DNA from 4 places in the Aminobacter sp. SR38 genome. Region 1 is predicted to be linked to each of the others. Evidence: riboswitches for the same ligand, from Rfam matches in the RefSeq annotation. Region 1 holds a riboswitch; each other region holds the start of a gene.
What was found. A riboswitch is a leader RNA that binds a small molecule or an ion and turns the genes downstream of it on or off. The one in region 1 is predicted to bind cobalamin.
Positions count from the first base shown of each region.

Region 1 (3,313 bases):
CCTTGATGCCACCAGCCAGAGCCTTGGCCTCGTAGCTTTCGTAGGCCGCCTTGAACGCCGTGCCATAGAGATCGTGCAGGTCGGACGCCTCGTCGGGCGAAAACAGCGTCCACACGCCATCGGCCTCGACGCGCTCCATGAACAGGTCCGGCACCCAGTTGGCGGTGTTCATGTCGTGGGTGCGGCGGCGGTCGTCGCCGGTGTTCTTCCTGAGGTCGAGGAACTCCTCGATATCGACGTGCCAGGTCTCGAGATAGGCGCAGACAGCACCCTTGCGCTTGCCGCCCTGATTGACGGCGATAGCCGTGTCGTTGGCAACCTTGAGGAACGGCACCACACCCTGGCTCTCGCCATTGGTGCCCTTGATGTGGGCGCCGAGGCCGCGCACCGGGGTCCAGTCATTGCCGAGCCCGCCGGAATATTTGGCCAACAGCGCATTGTCCTTCACCGCCTTGAAGATGCCGTCGAGATCGTCGGCGACGGTGGTGAGGAAACAGGACGACAATTGCGGGCGCAGCGTGCCGGAGTTGAACAGCGTTGGCGTCGAGGCCATGAAATCGAAGGACGACAAAAGATCATAGAACTCGATGGCGCGGCTCTCGCGATCGATCTCGCGGCCTGCCAGGCCCATCGCCACGCGCATGAAAAAGGCCTGCGGCAGTTCGAAACGCTTGCCTTTGCTGTGCAGGAAATAGCGGTCATAGAGCGTCTGCAGACCCAGATACTGGAACTGCAGGTCGCGCTCGGGCTTCAGCGCGGCACTGAGCCTGGCAAGGTCGAAACGGCCAAGTTCGGGGTCGATCAATTCGGCCTTGATGCCGGTGGCGATGAAGGCGGGGAAATAGGTGGCATAGCGCTGGGTCATTTCGGCCTGGGTGGCCTGCTCAGACCTGGCCGAGACGAAGCTCAGTGCCTCGCGCCGCAACCGGTCCAGCAACAACCGGGCGCTGACGAAGGCGTAGTTCGGTTCGGTTTCGACAAGCGTACGGGCGGCCAGGATCGGCGCCAGCGAAAGCTCGTCGACGGTGATGCCGTCATAGAGATTGCGCCTTGTCTCGGCCAGGATCGCATCCGCCGAGACGGCCTCGAGCCCGCTGCAGGCCTCGTCGACAATGCGGGCCAGTCGCGTCTCGTTCAGCGGTGCCAGGCTGCCGTCATCGGCCTTGACCTGGAGCGGCGGTGCGGCGACCTCGACCGACGTGACCTTGGCGGCAGCGCGTTCGCGGGCACGTTCCTCGCGGTAGAGCACATAGGCGCGGGCGACCTTGTGATGCTCGGAGCGCATCAGCGCCAGTTCGACCTGGTCCTGGATTTCCTCGATGTGGAAGGTGCGGCCGCTATCCGCCCGCCTGGTCAGCGCGGCGAACACCTGGCCGGCCAGTTCCTCGACGACGTCGTGGACGCGGCGCGAACCGGCGGCCACCGAACCCTCGGTGGCGAGAAACGCCTTGGTCAGCGCCACAGTGATCTTGGTCGCGTCGAACGGCGTCACCGCGCCGTTGCGCCGGATGACACGGTAGCCAGGTTCGGACGCGGTCTCGGAACCCTGGCTGAGAGCGGACGGAACGCTGTTGGTTCCGCTGGATTGAAGTGTGGAGGTCGCCGGCATCATCTTCCCCGATGGTTTGGGGGCGAAGGGCCTTGGGCGGACGCATGACGGATTTCAGCCAGCGCAAGCCGGCAGAACGCAAGCGCACCACCGGACACCCCGCCCGTGGACGTTCAGACTCGATCGCGGCAGGTCTCCTGGCTCGCAGGTCATTGCCGCTGTCTGGCCTTCCCAGCGCCCATTGGCGCCAGTGGCACTACGCGACAGCAACTCACTGCTTACAGTTGCGGGGGCAGCGCCGGCATTGCGAAATCGCGCACCGGCTTCCCTCTTAGCTCCCGAGCTGGAATCAACTCGGAAGAACCACGATGTCTACATGTAGTATGACTGACGGGTGTCGTGTCAACAGGTGGAAGAATCATTTCCACCTCATCGACCGATCAACGCCGGCGGCCGATCAATCCCTGACGTAGTCGCGCCACAGCGCCTGATAGACCGGGCATTCGGCATTCAGAGCCTCATGGCTGCCCGTGCCGACGATCCTGCTATCGTCGAGCACGACGATCATGTCGGCCGAACGCGCCGAGAACAGATGGTGCGTGACGATGATGACGAGGCGGTCGCGGCCGAAGGCCAGCAGCTCACGCTCGAGCGCCATCGCCGATTCGGCGTCGAGCGCCGAAGTAGGTTCGTCGAAAACGGCGATGTGCGGATCGCGCAGCACGGCGCGCGAAATCGCCAGGCGCTGGCGCTGGCCGCCGGAGAAGTTCTGCCCTGCCTGGACCAGTTCGGTGTCGATGCCTTTGGGCAAACCGGCGGTGAACTTGTCGGCGGAGGAAAACGCCAGCGCCTTGTCGATCTCGTCGTCGCGAAGCGGGCGCGGCAGCGACGCCTGAAGGTTCTCGCGGATGGTACCCGAAAACAGTGACGTCTCCTGGTCGACAACACCGATGCGGCCGCGCAGCCAACGCGGATTGTAGGCGCGGACGTCGATGCCGCCGATTGCCACCTTGCCGGCATGATCGCGCTCCAGTCCCAAAAGGACGCGCAGCAGGCTGGACTTGCCGGAGCCATTGCGGCCGACGATCGCCACGACGCCCGTCGCCGGCAGCACCAGGCTGACACCGTTGAGTGCCGCAGCCGTCGCCTCGGGATAGCGGAAGGTCAGATCCTCGACCGTGATCGGGCCGAAATCAGCAGCACGCAGCGCCGGGGCAACGATGGCGCGCTCCGGCTGGCGCTTGAGGAAAGCCGCGAGGGCCGAGACGGTGGCGCTCACCGAATGGAACTGGATCAGGATGCCGGCACTGGTCAGCATCGGCATGGTCGCCCGGGTGACGAGCAGCTGCAGCGCAAGCAGGCCACCGATCGTGAGATCGCCGCGCAGGATGCGCCAGCAGCCGACGAGGACGACGAGCAGCGTCAGGATCTCGCTCAGCAGGCCAAGCGTGAACGAATAGGAGTGCGAGAGGTCGAGTATGTGCCAGCGCGCCTTGATGGCTTCGGCCGACTTCGCGGACCAGCGCCCGATGAAGAAGCGCTCAACCGCATTCGACTTGATGCCGCGGATGTTGCCTACCGTTTCAGCGGTCGCCCCCTGCAGGGCGCCGTTGAGGCGGAACGAGCTGCGGCTCGCCTCGCCCAGCTGGGCATTGGTCTTGCGGGCAAAGGCGGCGAAGATCAGGGCAACGACAAAGGCCAGCAGGCAGATGAGATAGTCGTAGTACAGCGCCACGGCGAACGAGACGGCAGCACCCAACATGG
Region 1 is NZ_CP062112.1:2,430,993-2,434,305, forward strand. It holds gene IG197_RS11935 (ribonucleoside-diphosphate reductase subunit alpha) at 1-1,609, opposite strand, end outside; cobalamin riboswitch at 1,719-1,932, opposite strand; gene IG197_RS11940 (peptidase domain-containing ABC transporter) at 2,007-3,313, opposite strand, start outside.

Region 2 (3,313 bases), 1.9 Mb from region 1:
GACATGCGCGCACTGGCGCGGCTCGGCTACAGCATGCGCCCGGAATCGACGTCGTCGCCCGTGGTCATCTCCGGCACCGCCGAGCGGCCGAACCTGCACACGCTGAACGGCGCGCTGGGTGTCGAAAAGGCCGTCGGCAAGTTCCGCTTCGGAGTGACCGGCGAAGCTGTCGACGAAAGCTACAGCGACGCCGAACTGACCGACGGCACCACGCTCTCACAGAAGGACCGCGACTCCAGACTCTATACCGGCAAGGTCCGCGTCGGCTACGAGGTCTCACCGGCGTTGACGCCCTTTGGCGAGGTCGAATTCGGCCGCCGGGTCTATGACCTGCGCTTCGACACCGCCGGTTTCGAGCGCTCGTCCAAGCGTACCGGCGCCCGCGCCGGCGTCGAGATCGACATGGGCGAAAAATTCGGCGGCGAGATTTCGGCCGGCTGGATTTCGGAGGATTTCGACGACGACCGGCTGAAGACGGTTTCCGCCGCGACGATTGCCGCTGATCTCAGATGGTCGCCGATGCGCGGCACGATCGTCGGCCTGACCGGCGAAACCTTCGTCGAGGGATCGACGACCCCGGGCGACAGCGGTTCGGTGCTCTACAACGGCCGCCTCAGCGTCGAACGGCAGATCCGTTCCAACCTGACTGCATTCCTCGCCGGCGGCGTCGGCTACCGCGACTATGCCAGCTCGAACGACCACGAGCTTAGGCTCAGCGCCGAAGCGGGCCTGACCTGGTGGCTCAACCGCTACGCCGGCCTGACCGGCAAGCTGCGCCATGAGACCTTCGACAGCACCTTGCCGTTCCGCGACGCCAAGACCAACAGCGTCTTCGTCGGGTTGAAAATCCAGCGCTAACCTGCTTGGGGCAAACCGCCGATCGCGGCGGCTGCGGCCCTCAAGGCCGTCTCCCCCTGCCCCGCATAGACCTCGCTCATGATCAGCTCGGCAAGCGGCAGACGGCATCCCCAGCCATGGCGCTCGAGATCGGGCTTGTCGGCGAATTCGCTGACGTGGCCGACGCAGAGATAGGCCACCGGCACGACGTGATCGGGAATGCCTAGCAACTGCTTCAGCGCCTCGCGATCGAGGATGCTGACCCAGCCGACGCCTATGCCCTCGGCACGCGCGGCGAGCCAGAAATTCTGAACTGCGCAGACGGTGCTGAAGAGGTCCATCTCGGGATTGTGCCATCGTCCGAGCGGAGAGTTTGCCGAACGGCTGCGGTCGCAGGTGATGACCAGGTTGAGCGGGCTTTCGCAGATGCCTTCGAGCTTGAGCTTGCGGTACAGCCCCCGCCGCTCCTCGGCGATCTCAGGCAGTTCCTGCTGCCGCGCCGCAAAGAACAGGTCGCGGACCTGCTCGCGTCGTTCGCGATCTCTGATGACGATGAAGTTCCACGGCTGCATGAAGCCAACCGACGGCGCGTGATGGGCCGCCAGCAGCAGCCGCGCCAGCACATCGTCGTCGATCGGATCAGGCAGAAAATGGCTGCGAACGTCGCGGCGCGTGAAGATGGCGCGGTAAACGGCATCCTGTGCAGCGATATCGAAACAGCCTGAAGCGGCCTTCAACTGGTCAGCAAGCATCGCATATCCCCTGGCGAGCATGTCGGTTCCCTCCGCCTGACCATGCGGAGGTCGATGTCTGCCGGGCCGGTCTTCTGGCTCAAGTTCAACCCGTCTGCGGCGCCTTCCCGTTCAGGATGAACAGTGGCCTCTGCCGATACGGTCCCTCTTACAGCGTTGGGCACGCCACGGATTTGCACCGTGTTCCCGATTCTCCCGCATCGCTGCGGGCACCTGGCAGGGTATTTCTAGCGGCAGCAGCGGCCGAAAGCCATCGCACCGTGCGTCCAATCCTGACGCACGGGCGACATGTGGCTTATTTGCCCGGCTTGATCTCGCCGAGCAGCGCTTCGATGACGCCGGCCATGCTCCTGCTGAGATCGGAGCGCGACAAGGCAAAGGCAACGTTGGCTTCGACGAAACCTTCCGGCGAGCCGCAGTCGAAGGTGCGGCCGCGATAATGATAGCCGTAGAAGGACTGCATCTTCTCGAGCTTGAGCATGGCGTCGGTCAGCTGGATCTCGTCGCCGGCGCCACGCTCCTGGCTTGCCAGGATCTTGAAAATCTCCGGCTGCAGAATGTAGCGGCCATTGATGAACAGGTTCGAGGGTGCCGTGCCCTGCTTGGGCTTTTCCACCATGCCCTCGATCTCGAAGCCGGTGTGAACCGACTTGCCCTTGCCGACGATGCCGTATTTGTGCGCCTCGGCCGGGTCGCATTCCTGGACGGCGATGATGTTGTTGCCGGTCTCGGCATAGAGCTCGACCATCTCGCGCATGCAGCTCTTTTCCGACTGCATGATCATGTCGGGCAACAGCAGCGCGAAGGGCTCGTCGCCGACCAGCTCGCGCGCGCACCACACTGCGTGGCCAAGGCCGAGCGGTACCTGCTGGCGCGTGAACGAGGTCTGGCCCGGGGCCGGCTGCAACCGCTGCAGGCGCTCCAGTTGCTCGGTCTTGCCGCGCTGGGCCAGCGTATCATAAAGTTCGAACTGGACGTCGAAATGGTCTTCGATGACCGCCTTGTTGCGGCCCGTGACAAAGATGAAATGTTCGATGCCCGCTTCGCGCGCCTCGTCGACCACATACTGGATCACAGGGCGATCGACCACAGTCAGCATTTCCTTGGGGATAGACTTGGTGGCAGGCAGAAAACGCGTGCCCAAGCCCGCGACCGGAAAAACTGCCTTGCGAACTCTTTTCATTGCGTGGTCGTCCGATAGAGGGATGTATCGGACGCCAACTTTGCCACGCCCGAATTGATGAATACTGAATGCGTTCACATATTCGGCGACAGCGGGCAAGACCATTGATCACGCGATCTTGATTGTCCGAACAGCTAGGTGGACAATCCCTCAACCCGCTTTTCGTTCCCCAACGGGTCTATGGTAAACTGATTGATAACCGGCATCGGCGATGAATCGTGTTTCTGATCTCTCCAAGGAGGAAAGAATGCCCCTTCGCAAGACCGCCAAAGGCCTCCTGAGCGCCGCTGCCCTTTCGCTGGCATTGATGCTTCCGGCCGGCCCGGCGGCCGCCGAAGCCGGTTTCCAGCGCTGGGTGGCGAGCTTCCGCTCCGTCGCCGCAGACAACGGGATTTCCGGTTCGACCTATGACCGCGCCTTTCGTGGCGTGACCTCGGCTGACCCCGAAGTACTTGAAAAGGCCCGGTTCCAGCCCGAATTCACCGCGCCGGTCTGGGATTATTTCGACAATCGCGTCCATGACCAGTCAATTGCTGTCGGT
Region 2 is NZ_CP062112.1:4,304,502-4,307,814, reverse strand. It holds gene IG197_RS21050 (outer membrane beta-barrel protein) at 1-858, shown strand, start outside; gene bluB (5,6-dimethylbenzimidazole synthase) at 855-1,589, opposite strand; cobalamin riboswitch at 1,636-1,821, opposite strand; gene galU (UTP--glucose-1-phosphate uridylyltransferase GalU) at 1,885-2,772, opposite strand; gene IG197_RS21035 (lytic murein transglycosylase) at 3,020-3,313, shown strand, end outside.
Region 2: it holds a riboswitch for cobalamin, as region 1 does, so the genes downstream of both, bluB (5,6-dimethylbenzimidazole synthase) here and IG197_RS11935 (ribonucleoside-diphosphate reductase subunit alpha) in region 1, are expected to answer to the same signal.

Region 3 (3,313 bases), 460 kb from region 1:
GCGCAATAGTCGCTGATGTTTCCCTTGGGTCAATTAGATCGATGGATTGACGTGGATCGCAACAGGCTGTGTCATCCCATCGGACCTGTGCCCGACGACCCCAGGCGCCGCTGCCGCTGCTGAGCGTTTCAGCCTTGGCTTCCAGCCAGTGGCGGATATCGGCGGGAACATCCGTCGATCCGTTGAGCAGCGGATTGCGCGCCGTGCCTGGTAAAGACGTCGTGATAGTGGACGATCGACAACGGCAAGCGTTGCTGTTCGGCCGGAATCGGGTCGAACAGGTGGTGCGGAAAGTTGTGCGGTGCCGACAAGGTGCGCATCGTCAGGCCGCTGCCCGGCATGGCCAGCGACAGGCAGGCCTGCGAACTGTCCCACAGCTCGCTTCCCCGGGCGGAAACGACCCCGTGGCCCGCCTCGACACGATGGCTGACATTGGGCGCGAGCTTTGCTGCCACCGAACGCTCGAAACAGCCGAGTAGCCGAGGATACGGTCTTCTCGCCGAACCACGACGAGGCCGCCATATTAGCTCGCTTTGACCCCAGCCTTGTCGACGGTGGTCTCGATCATCGGCACCAGGTCGTAGTCGACGCCCAAAGTCCGGGACGGCGCCTGCCAATAACCGTCCCGAGGATCGGTCGTCGCGGCCATATGTGCACATGCCCTTGACGTCGACGGAGCCGAAGGGCGGCCGCAGCAACTTCCAGTGCCAGATCAGGTTCACGGCAGAACAGCATGTCGCTGTCCAGGCCGACAAAAGGCAGGGGCGAAAAGCAGATGGTGGCGGAACGACACGATCCCCCTTGTTTTCAATGGGCCTTCACCGCAGCACCTGCTTGCGGCCGGTGGGGTGGTAGGCAAAGTCGTCGACCACCGCGCCGCCGAGCAGATGTTCGGTGACTATGCGGTCGACGGCGGCCTCGGTGACCCCGCCGTAATAGGTGCCTTCGGGAAAGACCTGCAGCACCGGTGCCAGGTTACAGGGGCCAAGGCAGGTCGATTTGGCGCTCATCGTGCCGTCGCCGGTCACGCGCAGCTTCTGGCGGTCCTGCTGGTTGCGCAGGTGGCCCCAGATCAGGTCCGCGCCGGCGGCATTGCACGGGCCGCCCTGGCAGACCAGCACGCGGCGTTTCTGCGCCGGCACGAGCGAGCCCTCCGGCGCCAGCCTGTCGAGCGGCGGGATGGGCGGCGTCGCGTCGGCGCCGGTGACGAGGTCGGCCATCATTGCAGCCAGCAGCGGGCTTTCGGCGAGGCCCCGCGCGATGCGCACCGTCGGCCAAGGTGCCGCGTCCTCGGCCTGCCACCGGCGCAGCGACTTGGTGAGCCAGGCATTGAAGCTGGGCTCGATCGGCAGCATCAGCGGCAGGATGAGGATATCGGAGAAATCCTGCTGGCGAAGTGCCGCAAGCGCCTCGCGCAGCGACGGCGTGCCTTGTTCGGTGAAGCCGAAGCTGGTGTGATCGACGCCGGGCAACGCCGCGGCGAGATCACAGAGCTGCTGCATCTGCCTGTAGGGCGCGGCAGCAAAGGCCGACCTGGCGACGAGCACGATGGCACGTCTGGCCTGGGACTGCGCGGTCTCAACTTCGGTATTGTGCAAACGATCGATCCCTGGCCTGACTGCGGTCGGGATTGTCGCAACGCATGTTGGTGAAAGGCGATGGCCGATAGCGCCGCCTGCACGAACCTGCGCTCCGGTGGTACACCCCGCCCACGAAACATCACTCGGTCAGGCAGGTCTCCTGGCTCGCGGGTCTCGGCTCATTGCCTGCCTTCCCGGCCGTCGGCCAGTGACACAATCGGCAATGCGGCTCACCGCTTACAGTTGCGGGGCAGCTTCGGTTTCGCACCGAATTCCCTCTTAGCTTCCGCCCGAAAGCAGAAGAACCATAACCGCGCGGCAAGCTATATGCGGGCAGACGCAAGTCAAGGGTTGTCGATGGACAAGTACCTAGGCCAGCAATGCGCTGCCTTGCGATCGCTTGGTGTTGCTGCACATGGTCCGGCGATGGACGACGATTGCCAAGCAGCCCTTCCGATCATGACCGTGCGCCATCGGGGCGCACCGGTAGAGACCGGAGATGGACATGCACCACAAGCGGAATAAGCCCAGGAATGCCAGGGCCGGCTGCCTTCTGTGCAAACCGCACAAGGCGAACGGCGCCTGCCCGAGGCATATCGACATGAAAATCGGCAACCGGCGTCGATATGAAGCGGGAAGCTCGCAGCTGCGATGTGAAGGCGTCCGCGGCTGATAAGCTTGTCTGCGCGACATCGGATGTGCGAGGGGACGCGCCCGCCCATTGATTGGGGGGGCAGGGCGGGCGCTAAGCTCGGGTGGTCCAAGGTGGGGTAAGGACGAGGTGAGCCTGTAGGTCGTTTAGAGGTTCCTAACGTAAGGTCAACCAACGCCAGCGAGCGGACGGCGCGGTCGTTCAACTTCTCGTGTAGAGCGGCTGGATCGCAAGCGGCGTCGAGCCCGTTCAGGGCAATCTGAGCGGCCGTCCACCGGTGCGTTGCCAGGACACCGGCGAGTGTCGTGAGTTACCGCCAACGTGAGACGCTGGAAACGGCCACCAGGCGGGTCGCCAGAATGATTGCAGAGCAGCTTTGGCCTGTTTTCGTGGGCACCCCACCAATGTGGCCCGGCATGCAATCGCGACAGCCACAGGTGAGGATCGGAGGTGTCGATGATGTGCGCGGCGGCGGCTCACCGCGTGGGCGAACGCTTCGCCGGAGGCATTGGAGCAGGCGCGCGACGAGCTTGCCGCACATGCGCGCCGTTGGCAGTGAGGACTGAAGTTACCGCTTCGCGGTGTCCGCGCTGCTCGCCAGGCTGGCCGGAAGGGGCTTGCTCGAGCATTTCAGATGCATGTTCCGGGCGAATTGCTTGCGCATCTTGGCGCGATGTTCCTTACCGGCCATGGCGATGCCGAGCCCGTATGGGCCAAGCAGCAGCCCTGCCGATACGCTCAGCGTTTCTTTCTCTTGCGCTGCGTAGTTCGCCGCCTCAACTCGAGCTTTCGTGCAGTCCGCTGACCGCCATTTGGGATCCTTGGCGGAGAGTGTGGTGGCATAGTCGGCAGGCTGGGATGCACAGCCGGCAACTGCGAGCATCGTCACCGCAGCGAGCAGTTTGGCCTTCATCTATGAGTCCTTGCTAAACATCCGTCCATCAACACCGACAGGGCTGATTCCGCAAGGGGCGGTGGCAGAACACCAACCTAGGAATACGCCTCTTTATCATAAGGAAACAAAGTTGCCTGAATTGAGGGCGTCGGCTATGCAGGGGTGTCTTAAGGGAGGAGAATACCA
Region 3 is NZ_CP062112.1:1,970,791-1,974,103, reverse strand. It holds gene IG197_RS09610 (hypothetical protein) at 129-455, opposite strand; gene IG197_RS36645 (hypothetical protein) at 524-649, opposite strand; gene IG197_RS09605 ((2Fe-2S) ferredoxin domain-containing protein) at 819-1,598, opposite strand; cobalamin riboswitch at 1,713-1,905, opposite strand; gene IG197_RS09600 (hypothetical protein) at 2,801-3,145, opposite strand; gene IG197_RS09595 (cupin domain-containing protein) at 3,313-3,313, shown strand, end outside.
Region 3: it holds a riboswitch for cobalamin, as region 1 does, so the genes downstream of both, IG197_RS09605 ((2Fe-2S) ferredoxin domain-containing protein) here and IG197_RS11935 (ribonucleoside-diphosphate reductase subunit alpha) in region 1, are expected to answer to the same signal.

Region 4 (3,313 bases), 1.7 Mb from region 1:
CGACTGGCTGGTCGACACAGCCTCGGCGATCCGCGCCGGCGGCGTCGACTGGGCCGTGCTTTGCGACGTCGTCGCCCGCAGGCACCTTGCCGTGCCGACGGCGGTGGCGCTGAGCTATCTGAAAGCAGAGATGTCGGTGCCGGTTCCCGACGATGTGCTGGAGCAGGTGGTCGACATGGCCGATCGCGCCGGCGCCGCCCGTATCGCTGCCTTGCTGCAGGCCAAGCCGCGGACCGACTTCAAGGGTCTGACCTGGCTGTCACGCGGTGTCGCCAAGCAGTTGCGCATGCGCAAGAAACGCGCTGTCCGTGAGCGCGAGCTGCCCGGCGTCGTCTGGCACGGTCGGCGCACACAGGCGGGCGATGGTGCGGGGCAGGTCACCCCGGCACTGGCGCAGCAGGTGCCGTTGCCGCCGGCGGCAGTTGGCGGTGCGCCTGCCGAGATCGACATCGTCGTGCGGCTGGACGTGCCGCCGGTGCGCCGTCGCATCGAGATGGAGCTGAATGGCGGCGAATGCCATTTCGCGCGGCTGCGCTATCGCAAGCTGGGTAAATCAGGCGGCCGGCTGACTTTGCGGTTTCGCGGTACCATCCGGCCGGACCAGGCGGATGGCGCGTTGGTGCTGTCGGCGCGGCCGTCGCGACAGTTCCGCGCGTGGGAGCATCCCCAGACGGTCGCCACCTATGGTGCGGTGCCGTTCCAGATCGTCTCGGTGACCGTTTCGCCGGTTCGCTGAGTTGGAGAACAGTTTGCGCTGCCTGCAGTTCCGCGCAACCTGGTCTCCAGCATCGTCGCGGCTCAGGCAAATGCCGCCCTGTATAGTCCCGGATGGCAACTTGACTTTACCTTGGCCGTCGATAGGTTGGCGCCGTCATGGTCTTCCGCCGCGAGGTGGAAGCTAAGAGGGAATCCGGTGCGAAACCGGAGCTGTCCCGCAACTGTAAGCGGTGAGCCTATTGCCCCTGTGTCACTGGCATTCGTGCCGGGAAGACGGGCGACAAGGCTAGGACCCGCGAGCCAGGAGACCTGCCTGACAGAGTGAGATTCCGTGGTCGGGGTGTGCCACAGGAATGCCGGTTCCCGTCCGGAGGCCCGTTTGCGGCTTTCGCTAGGTCTGCATTTCCGCATCCCCGCCAGGGCAGGCAGAGGTTGGCGCGGCGATGTCGGGAAGAACGGTTTCCCAAGAATATCGAAAGCTTGGGCAGACGCATTCGTCGCCTGCTGCCGTGGCATCGCGCCTCTACCTATTGTCCCGGACGCCTTCCGGGCATGGCAACGCCAGGCGTTGCGCACCCCTTTCAAGCAAGGAGAGATCATGAACATCAGACATTGGATCCTTTGGCTCGGGCTCGCCGCGGCATCCGCCATTGGCCTTGCGCCGGCGGCCGCGGAAAGCTTCACCGACGATGCCGGCCGCAAGGTCGAGCTGGAACTGCCGATCAAGCGGGCGGTGATCTTCAACCGCTACGCGGTCGAGTTCGCCCGCGCCATTGGCGCCATCGACAAGGTCGTTGGCGTCGATGCCAGCACGATGCGGGATCCGACCTACTGGCCGCAGTTCAAGGAAGCCGACATTGTCGGCCAAGGCCAGACGCAGCCCAATTACGAGGCGATCGTTGCGCTCAAGCCGGACCTGGTCATCATCCCTCGCAACGGCGTCTATGAGGAGGCAGCCAAGCAGCTCGAAGCCTTCGACATTCCGGTGCTGGTCGTCACCGCCTGGGACACGCTGCAGCATGTCGAAAACGTGACATTGTTCGGCAAGCTGTTCGACGAGAAGGAAAAGGCCGATGCGCTGAACGCCTACTACACCAAGTACATGGACCTGCTGGCCGAGCGTCTGAAGGGCGTCGAGCGCAAGAAGGTTTATCTTGAAGAGGTCCGTGATCTCGTGACCGTCACGCCCGGCTCAGGCTGGCACGACATGATCGAGGCCGGCGGCGGCACCAATGTCTTCGGCGACATCGACATCAAGAAGGAGCCATCGTCGCGCGGCAACGAAAACAGCTTCACCGTCGATCCCGAGGAGATCATCGCGCGCAAGCCCGACCTTGTAATCAAGCTGCAGCCCGGCTCCTACCAGACCATCCCGGAGGCAAAATTCGCCGAGAGCTGGAGGGCGATCGTCGCGCGCGAGGAAATATCAGGCACGCCGGCAGGGCAGGCGGGCGATGTCCGCCTGATCAACTACTACCTCGCCGGCGGATCCTCCAAGGTCACCGGCGCGCTGCAAGTCGCCAAGTGGCTCTATCCCGACCTCTTCACCGACGTCGATCCCGAGGCTGCGATGAAGGAGTGGATCGAGCTCTACCAAGGCCTGCCGTTCCAGGGCGGCATGACCTACCAGGGCACAGCCTCCAACTGATCGACCAGTACGCCGCCGCCCGTCAGGCGGCGGCGTACCCTCTCAATCCGGAGCCTTAGACCATGGACATCGCAAGCAGTGCCGGTTTGGCGCGTGGCCAATCCGACGGCATTTCCAGCCTCTACCGCCGAGCCGGCTATCGCAAGGCGGCTGTCATCCTGTGCGCGCTGCTTGTGCTGCTGCTCGTCGCCGGCGGCGTTGCCATCGTCGGCATCGCCGAGACGGGGCTGGTGACGCTGCTCATGGTCATCCTGCAAAAGGTCTCGTTCGGCCATTTCGTCGCCGAGGTCGATCCGCAGCAGGCGCGGGTGCTCGTTTATCTGCGCCTGCCGCGCGTCGTCATGGCCATGGTAGCCGGTGGGTCACTGGCATTCGCCGGTGTTTTGATGCAGGCGATCACCCGCAATCCGCTGGTTAGCCCCTACACGATCGGCGTGTCCTCGGCGGCGGCCTTCGGTGCCTCGATCGCCATCATGTTCGGCATAGGCTTCAGCGCCGCCGGGCTCTATTTCGTGCCGCTGACGGCATTTCTGTTCGCGCTCGGCTGCGCCGTGCTGGTGTTCTCCATGGCTTGGCTGCGCGGCATGGGGGCACAGACGATGGTGTTGACCGGCATTGCCCTGATGTACCTGTTCAGCGCCATGACCGCAGCCGTGCAGTTCGTCGCCACCCAGGAGCAACTGGCCCGGGTCGTGCACTGGACGTTCGGCAGCCTGAACGGCATCGGCTGGGATGCGGTTGCCGTCTCTGGTGCGGCACTGCTGGTCGCCCTGCCGCTGGCTCAGTCGCGGGCCTGGCAATTCAACGCGTTGACGAGCGCCGGCGACGACGTTTCGCGTTCGCTCGGCATCAATGTCGCGCTGCTGCGCGGCATCGCCGTCGTGCTGTCGGTGGTGGTCTCGGCGGTGGTCATCAGCTTCACCGGCGTGATCGGCTTTGTCGGGTTGA
Region 4 is NZ_CP062112.1:4,124,290-4,127,602, forward strand. It holds gene IG197_RS20240 (nucleotidyltransferase family protein) at 1-736, shown strand, start outside; cobalamin riboswitch at 858-1,049, shown strand; gene IG197_RS20245 (ABC transporter substrate-binding protein) at 1,316-2,365, shown strand; gene IG197_RS20250 (iron ABC transporter permease) at 2,428-3,313, shown strand, end outside.
Region 4: it holds a riboswitch for cobalamin, as region 1 does, so the genes downstream of both, IG197_RS20245 (ABC transporter substrate-binding protein) here and IG197_RS11935 (ribonucleoside-diphosphate reductase subunit alpha) in region 1, are expected to answer to the same signal.